DNA from 2 places in the Bradyrhizobium sp. SZCCHNRI3043 genome. Region 2 is predicted to be linked to the other one. Evidence: predicted binding sites of a transcription regulator. Region 2 holds the regulator's gene; the other holds the start of a gene.
What was found. Region 2 encodes HrcA, which represses chaperone genes, less so after heat shock. Its sites were predicted from a motif close to GTTAGCACTCNCNNNNNGNGAGTGCTAAC; they were not measured.
Positions count from the first base shown of each region.

Region 1: a site for HrcA is predicted at 1,727-1,755, ahead of QX124_RS22955 (co-chaperone GroES). Genes of this name have one in related genera too.

Region 1 covers NZ_JAUHID010000013.1:71,123-79,332, forward strand. The annotation lists gene QX124_RS22945 (GGDEF domain-containing protein) at 1-407, opposite strand, end outside; gene QX124_RS22950 (trypsin-like peptidase domain-containing protein) at 553-1,647, opposite strand; gene QX124_RS22955 (co-chaperone GroES) at 1,869-2,198, shown strand; gene QX124_RS22960 (hypothetical protein) at 2,341-2,571, shown strand; gene QX124_RS22965 (Hsp20 family protein) at 2,805-3,254, shown strand; gene QX124_RS22970 (hypothetical protein) at 3,345-3,878, shown strand; gene QX124_RS22975 (class II aldolase/adducin family protein) at 3,986-4,765, opposite strand; gene QX124_RS22980 (glycosyltransferase family 39 protein) at 4,870-6,522, opposite strand; gene QX124_RS22985 (hypothetical protein) at 6,964-7,896, shown strand; gene QX124_RS22990 (MucR family transcriptional regulator) at 8,126-8,210, shown strand, end outside.
Region 2 covers NZ_JAUHID010000016.1:50,342-58,551, reverse strand. The annotation lists gene grpE (nucleotide exchange factor GrpE) at 1-438, opposite strand, end outside; gene hrcA (heat-inducible transcriptional repressor HrcA) at 571-1,659, opposite strand; gene rph (ribonuclease PH) at 1,844-2,557, shown strand; gene rdgB (RdgB/HAM1 family non-canonical purine NTP pyrophosphatase) at 2,554-3,198, shown strand; gene hemW (radical SAM family heme chaperone HemW) at 3,185-4,342, shown strand; gene QX124_RS25155 (penicillin-binding protein activator) at 4,356-5,564, opposite strand; gene rsmI (16S rRNA (cytidine(1402)-2'-O)-methyltransferase) at 5,868-6,827, shown strand; gene QX124_RS25145 (YraN family protein) at 6,814-7,224, shown strand; gene gshB (glutathione synthase) at 7,258-8,199, shown strand.

The DNA of each region.
Region 1 (8,210 bases), on a different contig from region 2:
ATGCAGGTGAGTGACGCGGCGACCCAGTCGCCCGACGCCAGGCTGATGCCGACGCCGAAGCCGACGCTGGCGCTCCAGGCCACCGACAGCAGGATGTGGATGTCGGTCGGCGTCGTTAGCCGCTCGCGCGCGCGGCGGTAGGCAATGATCATCACGATCAGCCGCGACAGGCAGATTACGACTTCCATCACGAACCATGTGATGAAGAGGGCGGTCGGCGTGCGCAGCGCAAGCGCCGCGGCGACCGCCACGGTGTTGATGGCGCCGCCGGCGAAAACCGACCAGCAGCCGTACAGCTCACCCGTCAATGCGAGTCGGATATCTGATGACACCGGATATCCCGGGTCGGCCAGCCAGCGCGTCACGCGCCAGCGTGGCAAACTGAACGCCAAACCATCACCCCGCATTTCAATACCTCCGCGGGGTTGCAATAAGCGCGATGGCACTTAACAGGCGTTTAGAGAGGTATCGGCGTCTCGCTGCATGCTTGATGCACGGTAAAAATTTACTCCACGTGGTATGCGCAGCTAACAGCGAACAGAAGTTGAATTCTCAGCCCGAGGTTCTCGCGCGCGCACGTTCTTCGGTGACTGGCGCGACCTCCACCGTCGCGTTGCCGAGCGCGCGGTCGCGCTCGAACACGAGACGGACGCGCTGCCCGACCGGTGTGAGGCCGATCAGGTTGCGAACCTGCGTGGCGCTGCGCACCGGCATGTCGTTCGCTTTCACGATGATGTCGCCCTTGCGCAGTCCCGCGCGTTCGGCCGGCGAGCCCACGGTCACGTCGGCGACGCGCGCGCCCTGAATCCGGCCATCGGCCGGCGCGTCCAGGTCGAGCAGGGTCACGCCGATACGCCCGCGGTCGACGCGCCCGTTGGCGACCAGTTGCTCCATCACCCGCCGCGCCATGTTGATGGGCACGGCGAAACCGATGCCGACATTGCCGCCGCCCGGCGAGATGATCGCCGTGTTGATGCCGACCAGCTCGCCGCGCAGATTGATCAGCGCGCCGCCGGAATTTCCGGGATTGATCGCCGCGTCGGTCTGGATGAAATCCTCGTAGCCCTGCTTGCCGAGGCCGGTTCGCCCGAGCGCACTCACGAGACCCGAGGTGACAGTCTGGCCAAGGCCGAACGGGTTGCCGACGGCGATCACGAAGTCGCCGACCTCGAGCGCGTCACTGTCGCCAAGCGAGATGGTCTTGAGGTCGATGGGGTCCCTGATCTGCAGCAGCGCGATATCGGTGGCAGGATCGCGCCCGACCAGGCGGGCGGCGAATTTACGGCCGTCCTTGGTGCGGATCTGCGCTGTCGTGACGTGCTCGACGACGTGATTGGCGGTCATGACGTAGCCGCGCTGCGCATCGACGATGACGCCCGAGCCGGTGGCGCTGATCTGCTTCTCGACCTGCTTGGGGACATCGAAGAACTCGCGGAACAGCGGGTCCTGGTAGAGTGGGTTGTCCTGGCGGACCTTGCCTTCGACCGAGATGTTGACGACGGCCGGCGTCACCTCCTTCACCAGCGGCGCGAGCGTCGGCACCCGGCCGAGCTTGAGATCGGGAATTTGGGCCAGGGTGGGCCCGGTCATCAGGCAAAACAGGATGGCAGGCGCCAGGACGGCCCGAAGAGAAGGCGGAAGCTGCATCGTGATCCCCAACAAGCGCGATCAGGTTCTTTTGGCGACGACAGAGCTGGGAAAGCAGCCGGCCCGGTTCAAGAGCCGCACTGGCAATCGTTCCCCGAGAGTGCCAAAAAATTTGTGTGACCCTCTTGAACGAAAAGTTCGGCTTTCCTAGGTCGTTGCTCGCCCGGGGGCCGGATGGACCCGAGGCTTATGACATCGCTGATCTGTAAAGGAGGATGTGCATGCATTTCCGTCCATTGCACGACCGCGTGCTCGTGCGCCGTATCGATGCCGAGGAGAAGACCAAGGGCGGCATCATCATTCCCGACAACGCCAAGGAGAAGCCGCAGGAGGGCGAGATCGTCGCCGCGGGTCCAGGTGCGCGGAATGAGCAGGGGCAGCAGGTCGCCCTCGACGTCAAGCCGCGCCATCGAAGGACTTCTGATCGCACGAATCCGAGCGGACTGGTCGCAGCCCGGCCCCGGCTGCGCGAAAGAAATATCTACAAACAACTGATCGCTGCCGCGGCCGGTCGTGGATCGGCCACAACGCGCAGCTATCAATCAGGTTGACGATCGCAGTTCGTCCAGAACCGGCCACAATTGCGTTCATGAGCCGGCTGTAAACGGACCGACGGTCGACGGGAGGTGTGGTTGAGCGCTGTCGCGCCGCCCGGTCTCATCAGCAGCGCAGCGCGAGCTCGCAGGCCCGATCATGCCAGCCTGGCAATACGATCATCCGCCGCCTAACCCGACCTCCGTCATGAGCATGGGTGATCCTAGACGTTTGACGCGGTTCCTGATCGAGAGCGAGCAGCGCGTGGTGGCACACTGCCAGGCCGTGTTGTCGCGTGGCGACATCGACCAGCGCGAGCGCGACCGGCTGGTCAGCGTGCTCCGGGAGGCGACGATGCGGCTGCAACGGCTGTCCGCCGTGGCCGCCTGACGGGTGTTGCGCTGCGATAGAGGCTGCGACAAAAAATTCGATTTTTCCTCTTGAAACGGATGTCGGCTGTTCTAAGTCGTCTGCTGCCGCTTCGGCGGCGCCGGGTGCCGTAAGGGCCCGGTCGATATCTGGGCGCTGACCGGTCGTCTGATACTCAGAAGTTTCTGGGACTTTGAAGTTTGCATCGGCTCGGCGCTCCTTCGTATCCATCTTGCTCTTAGGAGGACTTGGCTATGAGGACCTACGACTTCTCTCCGCTGTGGCGTTCGACCATCGGCTTCGACCGTCTGTTCGACCTGCTCGACGAGACCCAGCGCGCGGTCGAGGACAACTATCCCCCGTACAACATCGAGCGGCTCGGCGACGACCGCTACCAGATTTCGCTGGCGCTGGCAGGCTTCGCCCCGGACGAGCTGTCCATCACCGCCGAGCACAACGTGCTCACGGTGGAAGGGCGCAAGGCCGACAAGGAGACCCGCGAATATCTCTATCAGGGCATCTCGTCGCGGCCGTTCAAGCGGCAGTTCAATCTCGCCGACTACGTGCAGGTGACGAACGCGGCGTTCGACAACGGCCTGCTGCGGATCGAGCTGGTACGCGAGATCCCCGAGGCGATGAAGCCCCGCCGCATTGCCATCGGCACGGCACCGGTCGAGCAGATCGCGCAGCAGAAGGCGGCTTGACGCCTTGTTCGAGCTGCGGCGCGGGCGGAATGTCGCCCGCGCCCTTGCATCAACTGTCTCTTGTGAAAGGAGTGGAAGAGGAGAGACGCCATGAGCGAGCACCGTTTTTCGATCACCGCCGGCAGTGCCGGATTCCATCCGGTCTCACACTACGAGTCGCCGGCAGACCTGTTGAATGACCGCAAGCTGTCACTGGCCGAGAAGCGGCTGATCCTGTCGTCCTGGGCGTCGGACATGTATGCCGTCGAGTCGCAGCCTGGCCTGCGCAAGATTCCCGGCATCTCCAGGCCGCTGCATCTGGCCGACGTGCTCGGTGCGCTGCGTCAGCTCGACCGCGAGGATCAGCCACCGCGCCCGCGCGGCGGGGCCGCCATGCGCATCGTTCCGCCTGTCGATGTCGATGCCGATGGCGCCGCGGCCGACAATCTCCCCGGCGGCCGGATGCGGCCCGCCGCTCGCCTGCGCTTCTCGCGCGAGGCCAATGTGCGGCGCTATAGCAAGCTGCTCGCCACCCGCCTTGCCGAGCACGAGCGGCGCTTCGTCGAGCGCCGGCTGGCCGAGGAACTGCAGCAACTCGACGGTCTGCCTGAGCGGCAGAGCCTGTCTCGGGCGGTGTGCTGCTGACGGACGCATCATCGGACAAATAAAAACGCCGCCCGGAATTGGGCGGCGTTTCATTCCGAAAAGCGTAGAGGGTGATGGACTCAGACTAGCCGATCAGCGGGCGACAATCAATTCCGGTAGCCTGGATTGAGGCGATCGAGCCGGCGCAGCAGTGGCGGCCAGACCAGCTGAGTGGAGCGCAGCTCGACGCGATCCTCATTGTCGAACAGCTTCGCGTTCTTGTCGATGACCTCGTCGCGCACCGGATAGGCCGAGGGTCCCAGCGTGCGCGTGCGCACCTGGATCGAGCAGGCGCGCTCCAGGTGATACATCCGCTCGAAGGCGGAGGCCACCGAGCGGCCGACCGTCAGCGTGCCGTGATTGCGCAGCAGCATGTGGTTCCTGGTGCCGAGGTCGCGCTGCAGCCGCGGCCGCTCGTCATGGTCCAGCGCCACGCCCTCGTAGTCGTGGTAGGCGAGGTCGTGGGTGACGTATTGCGCGATCTGGTTCAGCGGCAGCAGGCCGTCGGCGCAGCTCGACACCGCGACGCCGTCCAGCGTGTGCAGATGGATGACGCAGCCGGCATCCTCGCGCACCTCGTGGATCGCGGAATGGATGGTGAAGCCGGCGGGATTGATGCTGTACTCGCTCTCGGACAGCTGGTTGCCGTAGAGGTCGACCTTGATCAGGCTGGAGGCGGTGATCTCCTCGAACAGCAGGCCGTAGGGGTTGATCAGGAAGTGATGCTCGGGGCCGGGCACGCGGGCCGAGATGTGAGTGTCCACCAGGTCGTCCCAGCCGAACAGCGCCACTAGGCGGTAGGCGGCGGCGAGATTGACCCGCTGCGACCATTCGGCCTCGGTCATGTTCGACGGCACTTCCTTGAGGCGCGCTTCGGCTGGCGACATGGCATTCTCCGATTTCCAGGGTTGACCGGAGCCTAGGCGGCACGCCGCCGTGCGGCAAGGCGCAGGGCAGGGCAGCAGTCATGTCGTTTGGCTGAGCAGGCCGCTCAGGGCGCCGGGATCGACAGCAGGCTGGAAATGCTGCGGCCGCGGATGTCGTAGACCCGGGCGAACACGACGTCGTCGCGCTTGATCTCGACCATGACGGGGGCAGTCAGTCCCTTGCAGTAGAACTCGCCGAGCGTCATGGCGAAGTCGGCCGCATGGCTGTCCCAGCCGATGGTGAAATCGGGGCCGAGCGCGACCTGGGCGGGACGCTGCGGGCCGCACACCGCGACCTTCCATTTGTGCCCGATCGGCGGCACCTCCTGGCGCTCGTCGAGCTGCTCCTTCAGCCCGTCGGAGGCCTGCTTCAACGCCAGCCCCCAATAGTCGAGCATGAAGCGGGTGTCGGCCTCGCGCACGGTGCCGGCGATGAAGTTGAAGTGGGTGTACTGATAGGGATGCAGCCGGATCATCTCGGCCAGCGGCAGCAGCAGGCCGAAGCAGAAGGCGGCGATCGCCACCGGCTGCCAGCTGCGGCGCTCGTCGGCGTTGAGCCACGACAGCAGCCACGAGAACGCGATGCCGCCGAGCAGCGCCATCGGCGGGATCACGAACACGAAGTGGCGTATGCCGTTGTAGAGCGCCGGGCGTTTGACGATCGCGATCAGGATCGGCAGCGTCGCCGCCAGCGTCAGCATCAACAGGATGCTCTTCTGGCGTGCCGGCACGTCGGGCCGCGACAGCGACATGATGGAGACCACGACGCCGGCGACGAACAGCGCAATCATCAATTCAGGCAGCTGCAGCGCGAACAGCGTCGGCAGGTACGACCAAGGCATGTCCGGCACCGAGACCAGCGCACCGTCGAACATCTCCTTCCACGGCTTCTCGAAGAAGTGCGAGAAGTAGGTCAGGGCCCGGAACGGGTTGGCCGGCTCGATGATCGACCAGGGCCAGATCAGCCCCATGATCAGGTAGCCCAGGATCAGGCCGGGGATCAGCACATAGAGCACGTGGGCGAAGCGGCGGATCGCCTCGCGCGGCCCTTGCGTGCGGTATTCCTCCATGAACAGCGGCATGAAGCCGACCATCGCATAGACGACAGCCATGCCGCCCAGGATGCGCGAGCCGATCGCAAAGCCGGCCCCCAGGCCCAGGATCAGGATGGTGCGCGGCGAGGGGTAGGGATACTCATCGGCGAGGCGGACCAGGCCCATCAGCAGCACCACCATCGCCACCGCGAAGGGCGCATCCTTCGGGTTCATGAACATGTGGCCGTAGAAGATCGGGCAGAGCGCCAGCAGCAGCAGGGCGGCAAGGCCGGCCACCGGGCCGCCGATGCGGCGCGCCAGGCGCCAGGTCACGGCAAGGCCGATCAGCCCGACGATGGCGCCGACCAGCCGGCGGGTCTCGAACAGCTCCAGCGGCAGGATCTTGTGCAGCAGGGCTGCAACCATGTCGAAGCCGCCGCCGTACATATAAAGGTTGGCGAACGACAGCGCCGCCTGATCCCTGAAACCGGAACCGTACATGCGCAGCAACAGATCGGCATATTCGGCATGGGTGTAATCATCCCAGCCGAGGCCGTAATCCCGGAATGTGAGCCCGGCCACCACCGCGACCGCGGCAAGCGCGAACATGGCAAGATCGTCATACGTCCGCTCAAGGGACCGCCGCGTCGGCGTCTCGAGGACCGAAGTGGTTATCGTTGTCATGGCTGAGTGTAACCCGGCGTCCCCTGGCGACCCCGCTTCCGCGTTTCAGGCCTGTGTTCCCCGCCTCCGTATAGCGCGTCCCGGCTTCCGAGGTGTCGGAATTATGGGAAGGCATGCTTCTCGCAGCGCAGCGGGGACCCGAATTTCGGCTGCTGAGCGCCATATTGGCACAGTCAAATGAACGCCCGCTGAACCACAGGGGCCGGAAGAACCCGGGAGGAACCTCAATGAATGCCGAGGGTTGGCCGATGTATATTGTGGCGGCATCATGACGATGGCTGCACGGCGGACGAGAACTTCAGCAGGATTGGCCGAACTTCCGCTGCAAATTGTCGCGGATTTGGACTAGAAACCGGATTCAAGGACGCGGGCAACCGCAACTATCTAATGTGATTTCGGTCGGGACACCGTCCGGAACCGGCGCATTAGGGGATGAGTTCGATGATGAGTGCAATGTTGGCCGCCGGGGCCCTCGCCGTATTGGCCGGGCTCGGGGCGATCGCCTGGGGAATTCCAGTCAAGGAGTTCAGCGTCGGTAACACGCTGATCCTGTCGGGGACCCTTGGCGTCTGCAGTGGGCTGATCCTGTTCGGACTGTCGGCCGTCCTGAGCGAGCTGAAGATGATCTCGAGTCGGCTGCGGTCGCGTCCGGGCGCTGAGGCTGAGTCCGAACCCAGGCCTCTTCAGCTCCCGCTCGCCGCCGGCAAGACCGACTTCGAGACCGCCCCGGTGCCGCCGACGGAGGACGTCTGGCGCGAGGGCGGCTCGCCACGTCCGCGTCCCCGCATGCCGGACCTGTCGTCTCCCTTGTCCTCGGGGGTGTCGTCGTCGCCACTGTCCTCGTCTCCCTTGTCGGCCTCGCTGCGCGAGTCGAAGCCGGCCTCGGATGAGCCGCCGGCCGAACCCGCCGAGCGGCCCAAGCGCAACCTGCTGTTTGCGTCTTCGTCGCGCCGCGAGCGGGAGCGCGCCGAGAAGCGCGGCGCCGAGCCGCTGCCGACGGATTTCCGGTCTCCGCCCCTCAGCGACCCGCCGCCCGTGCCGCTGGACGAGCCCGCCGCAACCGAATCGGATTCGTCGCTCGACAATAGCTGGTCGCGACCGGAGCGGACGCGGACGCCGGAGCCTCTGCGCCCGCCCTTCCCGCGACGCTTGGCGCGGGCCGCACCGGCCTTCGTCGAGCCCGAGCCAACCCCGCCGCCGCCCGAGCCGAAGGACCTGGACGCGCCGGCCGTCAGCATCGTCAAGTCGGGCGTGGTGGATGGGATGGCCTATTCGCTCTATTCCGACGGGTCGATCGAGGCGCAGATGCCCGAAGGGATGATGCGCTTCGCGTCGATCGACGAGCTGCGCACCCATCTCGAAGGCCGCTCCTGACGGGCCAGACCACACGGTCAGGTTGAGCGCGTCTGGAATGTGGTACACAGTACTTGGCAGGTGACAGACTTCTCAAGAAGAAGTCCTCACTATCTTGTCATTTTGCCAGTCAATTGCCCATATTGCTTGTAGAATCGCGAGACAACGCTGTCACTCGGCGTGAGTGATACTTGCGATCGAGGAATACTTTGCGATCGACGGTCACAGGGCGGAGCGGGATGAGGGTTCGATGACCGAAGCGGCCGGCAAGAGCTTTATCGATCTGACGGCCGACATCGTGTCGGCCTATCTCAGCAACAACCCGACCCCGGCGG
Region 2 (8,210 bases):
GTTGGGGTCGAACTTCTGTCCCGTCGGATCGAACTTCTTGACGCCGTTCTTCTCCAGCGTGTTGAGCAGCGAGCGCTCGGTGAGCTCGACGCCCTCGATCAACGATTTGAGGCCTGCATCGGCATTGGCGCGTGTCTCGGCCGGCACGGCATCGAGCGCGCGCTGCAGATTGTCGGCGATGTCGAGCACGTCGCGCGCGAAGCCGGTGATGCCGTACATGCGTGCATCGGCGACTTCACGGGCCGTCCGCTTGCGCAGGTTCTCCATCTCCGCCAGCGTGCGCAGCATCTTGTCGCGCGCGTCGGCCGCCTCCTTGGCAAGGGCCTCGGCCGAGCCGGTCTCAGGATCGTCGGGCATGATGTAGGGCTTGGAGACGACGGGTTCGCTGGCCTGCGCCGGGTTTTCCGGATCATTCTTGTGCAGGTCGGGATCGGTCATGGACAGACTCGCAAGTTCGGCTGACGGGTTTGGGGGATATGGGGCGGGATATCGTGCTTTGGGCGTCGAAAATCAAGCGCAGCCTGACCATCGCGCCCGGAGGCGCTGTCCGCGGGTTAACCAACTCACGCGTCAGCCGCCCAGCAGCCGGCTGACCAGACGCGCGGCATAATCGACCGTCGGAATCACCCGGGCATAGTTGAGCCGGGTCGGACCGATGACGCCGAGCACGCCGACGATGCGACCCGTGGCGTCCGAATAGGGCGACACGATCGTCGACGAGCCCGACAGCGAGAACAGCTTGTTCTCCGAGCCGATGAAGATGCGGACACCTTCCGCGCTCTCTGCCCGTCCGAGCAGATCGACGACGCCGCGCTTGGTCTCGAGATCGTCGAACAGCCGCCGCACGCGCTCGAGATCTTCGAGCGCATGCAGGTCCTCGAGCAGGTTGGCATGGCCGCGCACGATGAGCTGCCGCTCGTCGCTGTCCCCTCCGGACCAGCTCGCGACACCGGCGGCGATCACCTTCTGCGTCAGCAGGTCGAGCTCGGCGCGATCATGCGCCAGCGCCGTCTCGAGCTCGAGCCGTGCTTCCGCCAGCGTCCGGCCTCTGATGCGGGCATTGAGGAAATTCGACGCCTCGGTCAGCGCCGAGGATGGCACGCCCGGCGGCAGAACCAGAACCCGGTTCTCGACCTGCCCGTCCTCGCCCACCAGCACGACCAGCGCACGCTCGGGCTCGAGCCTGACGAACTCGATGTGCTTCAGCCGGGTGTTGGATTTGGCGGTCAGAACCACGGCAGCGGCACGGGTCAGACCCGACAGCCGGGTCAGCGCCTCGTCCAGGGCGGCCTCGACCGATTGCGCCCGCCCGACCGCGGCGAGCTGGCTCTGGATCGATTGCTGCTCAGCCTCGGTCATGTCGCCGACCTGCATCAGGGCATCGACGAAGAAACGCAGGCCGGCCTCGGTCGGCAGCCGGCCGGCCGAGGTGTGCGGCGCGTAGATCAGGCCGAGCTGCTCGAGATCGGCCATGACGTTGCGCACCGAGGCCGGCGACAGCGGAACCGCGATCAGCCGCGAAATGTTGCGCGAGCCGACCGGCTCGCCGGTCGCCAGATAGCTTTCGACGATCTGCCGGAAGATCTCGCGCGAGCGCTCGTTGAGCTGCGCCAGACCGGCCGGCGGTGTCATCAGGTTGATCGGATCGTGGTGGGCCACCAGATGCTCTCCTCGCAGCTGCCTATAATGTGTCCATGCGGCGGCTCGGTGGCAAGCCGGTCGTCGCGCGCTCTCGGGCGCGACGAGGCCATGATAAACCCTTGATAAGCCCTTGCCGCTGCCGGTCGCGGCTCCTACAAGGCCGGTCAAAGTCGGTCTTTCGCGCGCTTTCACGGAGAGAATCATGCGGCCGAGCCGCCGTGCACCGGATGAACTGCGGGCCGTGAGCCTGGAACGCGGCGTCGTCAAATACGCCGAGGGCTCCTGCCTGGTGAAGTTCGGCGACACCCATGTGCTGGTCACCGCCACGCTGGAGGACCGGCTGCCGCCCTGGCTCAAGGGCCAGGGACGCGGCTGGATCACGGCCGAATACGGCATGCTGCCGCGCGCCACGCTGGAACGGACCCGGCGCGAGGCCTCCGCCGGCAAGCAGACCGGTCGCACCGTCGAGATCCAGCGTCTGATCGGCCGCTCGCTGCGCACCGCGATCGACCTGGAAGCGCTCGGCGAGCGCCAGATCACAGTCGATTGCGACGTGCTGCAGGCCGACGGCGGCACGCGCACGGCGTCGATCACCGGCGCCTGGGTGGCGCTGGCCGACTGCATCAAGTGGATGAAGTCGCGCAACATGATCAAGACCGAGGTGCTGCGCGCCAACGTCGCCGCGATCTCCTGCGGCATCTACAACGGCACGCCAGTGCTGGATCTCGACTACGCCGAGGATTCCGAGGCGGAGACCGACGCCAATTTCGTCATGACCGGCGACGGCCGCATCATCGAGGTGCAGGGCACGGCGGAGAAGACGCCGTTCACCGAGGCCGAGCTCCTGGCGCTGATGGCACTGGCCCGCAAGGGCGTGGCGCGACTGGTCGACCTGCAGAAGATGGCGGTCGCGTGAGTAGCGGTCATCGCAAGCTCACCGGGCGCCTCGTCATCGCGACCCACAATCCCGGCAAGCTTGCCGAGATGCGCGAGCTGCTCGCTCCCCATGGCGTCGAGGCGGTGTCGGCCGGCGATCTCGGCCTGGACGAGCCGGACGAGACCGGCGAGACCTTCCAGGCCAACGCCCGCATCAAGGCGGTCGCCGCGGCCAGAGCAGCGCAGCTTCCTGCCTTTGCCGACGATTCCGGTATCGTGGTTCATGCGCTCGATGGGGCGCCGGGGATCTATTCGGCGCGCTGGGCCGGACCGGACAAGGATTTCACCAGCGCGATGGCGCGGATCGAGCGCCTGCTGCAGGAGCGGGACGCGAGGAGTGCCGACAAGCGCACCGCCCATTTCGTCTCGGCGCTGTGCGTGGCGTGGCCGGACGGTCATGTCGAGGAGGTCGAGGCGCGGGTCGACGGCACCCTGGTCTGGCCGCCGCGCGGCACGGCGGGCTTCGGCTACGACCCGATGTTCCTGCCCGAGGGCCACGACCGGACCTTCGGCGAGATGACCAGCATCGAGAAGCATGGCCTGCCGCCGCTCGGGCTCGGCCTGTCGCACCGGGCGCGCGCCTTCGTGAAGCTCGCGGAGATCTGCCTTGACCAGCGCTGACAGCGAAGCGTTCGGCGTCTATGTGCACTGGCCGTTCTGCCTGTCGAAATGTCCGTATTGCGACTTCAACAGCCATGTCCGGCATGCCGCCATCGATCAGGACCGCTTCGCCCGCGCCTTTGCGCAGGAGATCGCGACCACGGCCGCCCGCATCGGGCCGCGCACCGTCACGTCGATCTTTCTCGGCGGCGGCACGCCGTCGCTGATGCAGCCGCAGACGGTCGGCGCGATTCTCGACGCGATCGGCCGCCACTGGCACGTCGCTGGCGATGTCGAGGTGTCGCTCGAAGCCAATCCGACCAGCGTCGAGGCGACACGCTTTGCCGGCTATCGCGCCGCCGGCGTCAACCGGGTCTCGCTCGGCGTCCAGGCGATGGACGATGCGTCGCTCAAGATGCTGGGACGCCTGCACACCGCCGAGGAGGCGATGAAGGCGGTGGCCATCGCGCGCAATGCGTTCGAGCGTTATTCGTTCGATCTGATCTACGCCCGGCCCGACCAGACGCCGGCGATGTGGACCGAGGAGCTGACGCGCGCGATCGGTGAGGCGGCTGAGCACCTGTCGCTGTATCAACTGACGATCGAGGAAGGCACGCCGTTCTTCGGCCTGCACGCCGCAGGCAAGCTGAAGACGCCGGATGAAGGCCTGGCCCGGACCTTATACGACGTCACGCAGGAGATCTGTGGCCGTCACGGACTGCCGGCCTATGAGATCTCCAATCATGCCCGCCCGGGCGCGGAGTGCCGGCACAATCTGATCTATTGGCGCGGCCACGAATATGCCGGCATCGGCCCCGGCGCCCATGGTCGTCTCGACATCGGCGGCATCAGGCATGCGACCGCGACCGACAAGCGGCCGGAGGCCTGGCTGATGCGGGTGGAGTCCAACGGTCATGGTGTGATGACCGACGACGAGCTCAACCGCGAGGAGCGCGCCGACGAATTCCTGCTGATGGGGCTGCGTTTGGCCGAAGGCATCGACCCCAGGCGGTATGCCGCGATCTCCGGCCGTGCGCTCGATCCGCGCCGCATCGCGCTGCTGCGCGAGGAGGGCGCCATCGCGGTCGATCCGGATGGACGGCTGCGCGTGACTCAGGATGGCTTTCCGGTGCTCGACGCGGTCGTCGCCGATCTCGCCGCCTGAAGGATGCTGCGACTCACGTCGCGCTGAAGCTCTTCGGCGCGCCGGCGACCGTTTGTCCGCCACCCGAACCGACGCGCATCACGGCAAGCCCGCGCTCATTGGTGCCGTCGCTGCGGAACCGGAACAGCCCATCGATGCCGGCAAAGCCCGATGCATTGGTCAGGACATCGGGCGCGAAGCGCTGGTTGCCCTGGGTGCGCGCCAACGCGGCCACGAGCGCCACCGCGTCGTAGGCGAGGGTTGCCGTGCGCACGGGATCGCCACCGAACCGCGTCCGGTAGCGACCGGCGAAGGCGCGGAAGCCGGAGGGATCCGGCGCAGCATAGAGGCCACCCTGCAGGCTGGCGCTGGCATAAACGCGCGGATTGTCCCACAGCCCCGTGCCGAGCAACTGAATGTTGCGCAGATTGGCGCCGGCAGCGGTCAGCGCATCGGCGGTCGCCGCGACCGATTCGCCGTCGTCGGCAAGCAGCAGCGCATCGGCACCGCCGAGCGCCTGCGCCACCGTGCGCGCAGGCCCGGCGCGGTCGCTGGAATATTTCTCGAACGCAACGATGCGTCCGCCGCGGCGGCTGACCGCGGTCTTGAACGCACCCTCGACGACGGTTCCATAGGCATTGTCGGGCAGCAGCGCCGCGAACGAGCGTTTGCCGACGCTGGCGGAATATTCGACGATGCGGCTGGCGTCGGACTCCGGCAGGAAGCTGAGCAGATAGACGCCGCGCCCCGCCACGCTCGAATCGGTCGAGAAGGCGATGACCGAGATGTTGCGCGCGCGCGCCACCTGGGCGGTCGCCGGTACCGAGCCCGCGAACAGCGGACCGAGAATGATCTCGGCGCCTTCGTCGCAGGCCTGTTGCGCGCCCTGCTGCGCCCCTTGCGGGCTGCCGGCGTCGTCCTTGATCAGGAGCTGGATGTTGGGGTTCTGAAACTCGGCGAGCGCCATCTCGGCCGCGTTCTTCATCGATTGCGCAGCCACGCCGGCATTGCCCGACGCCGACAGCGGCAGAATCAGCCCGACCTTGACCTGGCCGTTACCGGCAACCGCCGGCTGCTGCGGCGGTCCCGCCGGCGCCGTCGGCTGCTCGAACGGATTGAAGCCCTGCTGGACGTTGGAGCACGCCGACAGCAGCGGCGCGCCGACGATCAGGCCCAGCGCCGTTCGCCGGGCGACCCCATGGGGTCCCGGACCGAGAGAGTTGGGATGACGCGGGCCCACCATGGCATCTCTTCGTTCGGCCAAGACCGGCCAGAAGTTCCCCAAACGCACGTCCGCCAAGCCGTGCTGATTCACTCATATTGTCGACGAATAGTTAAGCAAAACAAAAGGCTGTCACCGCCACAAAGCCGATCAATTCGACGTTTTGCACGGCCTATCCCCCGCTCGTACACATCCCCATTGACGTGCAGTTTCGGACTTGAAGATTCGATGAACGGCCACGCGCCCATGCCGATCGGAACTTCAAAATTGCTGCGCGGCTGTTCCCCTGTGGCAATCCCGCGGCATGCCCTTTAAATTACCTCGATGGGCGCGAAGGCAATCCCCAAGACGTCGCCAGACGACGGCAAATCTTCCACCACGTCGACCTACCTGGTGGCGGGTCAAATCGTCGTGGCGCCCAAGGCACGGCCTGGATTGCATCTGGTGGCAACGCCGATCGGCAATCTCGGCGACATCACGCTGCGTGCACTGGAAACCCTGGCCGGCGCCGACATCATCTTCTGCGAGGACACGCGAATCACGCGGCGCCTGACGGAGCGCTACGGCCTGGGCGCGGAACTCGCAGCCTATCATGAGCACAATGCCGAAGCGGTCAGGCCGCGGATCCTGCAACGTCTGGCCAGAGGGGCAGCCATCGCGCTGGTGTCGGACGCCGGCACGCCGCTGATCTCCGATCCCGGCTACAAGCTGGTGCGCGAGGCCTGTGAGGCCGGACACGCCGTCACCGCGCTGCCGGGACCTTCCGCCGTGCTCGCGGCGCTGAGCGTGGCGGCGTTGCCGACCGACCGCTTCTTCTTCGAGGGATTCCTGCCGGCCAAGCAGCAGGCGCGGCGCACGCGGCTGTCGGAGCTCGCGCGGATCGAGGCGACGCTGGTTCTGTTCGAGGCGGGCAGCCGGGTGCAGGAGACGCTGGCCGATCTCGCCGATGCCATGGCTGGGCGTCAGGCCGCGATCTGCCGCGAGCTCACCAAGCTGCACGAAGAGGTGCTGCGCGGAGCAATCGGCGATCTCGCTGCACGGGCCGGCGATCTCGAAACGCGCGGCGAATTCGTGCTGGTGATCGGTCCACCGCCGCGCGATGCAGAGGTGCTGACCCAGGACGCACTGGACGCCGTGCTCAGGGATCTGTTGCAGCGATCGAGCGTCAAGGACGCCGTGATGCATGCCGTCGAGCTGTCGCGCCGGCCGCGACGCGAGGTGTATGCGCGCGCGCTCGAGCTCTCGAAGGGCGCGCGGTCGGGGGAGGCCGATGGCAAAGACTGAGCGTGCCTCCCCAGACAAGCCGGCGAAGACGGCGGCGCCCGAGCGCGTCGCCGCCTTCCGCACTGGATTGTCGGCGGAAGCCCGTGCCGCAGCGCTGCTGATCGCCAAGGGCTACCGCATCCTCGCCAAACGCTTCCGCACGCCCCATGGCGAGATCGACATCATAGTGCGCAAGCGCAGCCTGGTCGCCTTCGTCGAGGTCAAGGCGCGCGCCTCGCTCGACGATGCGGCCTATGCCGTGACGCCTCGCCAGCAGCAGCGCATCATCGATGCCGCGCAGGCCTGGTTGATGGCGCATCCCGACCATGCCGAATTCGAGCTGCGCTTCGATGCGATTCTGGTTGCGCCGCGCAGCCTGCCGCGCCATCTGATGGCGGCCTTCGACGCCAGCACCTGACATGAACCGACTGCAGAGAGCAGGGACCTGCCCATGAAACTGAATGTCGCCGTCCAGATGGATCCGATCGCGCGCATCAACATCCGCGGCGACTCGACCTTTGCGATGCTGCTCGAAGCACAGCGGCGCGGACATGGCCTGTGCTACTACACGCCGGACAGGCTGTCGCTGCGCGGCGAGGAGCTGTACGCGCCGGTGCAGGCGCTGACCGTGCGCGACCAGGTCGGCGACCACTTCACGCTCGGCGAGCCCAAGCCGACGGCGCTGACCTCGTTCGACGTCGTGCTGCTGCGCCAGGATCCGCCGTTCGATCTCGCCTACATCACCTCGACGCATTTCCTCGAGCGCATCCATCCGAAGACGCTGGTGATCAACGATCCCGCCAGCGTGCGCAACGCGCCGGAAAAGCTGTTCGTGATGAACTTCCCGCAATTGATGCCGCCGACCTTGATCTCGCGCGATCTCGACGAGATCAACGCCTTCCGCGATCAGCACGGCGCTGTCGTGATGAAGCCGCTGCATGGCCATGGCGGCGCGGCAGTGTTCCGCGTCATGCCGCAGGACATGAATTTCGGCTCGCTGTTCGACATGTTCTCGGTGACGTTCAAGGAGCCCTGGGTGATCCAGCGCTTCCTCCCCGAGGTGAAGCATGGCGACAAGCGCATCATCCTGGTCGACGGCGAGTTCGCCGGCGCCGTCAACCGCGTGCCGGCGGCGGACGATCTGCGCTCCAACATGGTGCGCGGCGGCGCCGCGCAGGCCACCGATCTCAGCGCCCGTGAGCGCGAGATCTGCGACACGCTGGGTCCGGAATTGCGCGCGCGCGGCCTGCTGCTGGTCGGCATCGACGTCATCGATGGCAACCTCACCGAGATCAACGTGACGTCGCCGACCGGCATCCGCGCGATCTCGCGGCTCGGGGGCCCCGACATCGCCGCCCGCGTATGGGACGTCATCGAGAGCAAGCGGCGCTGATCAGGCACCGT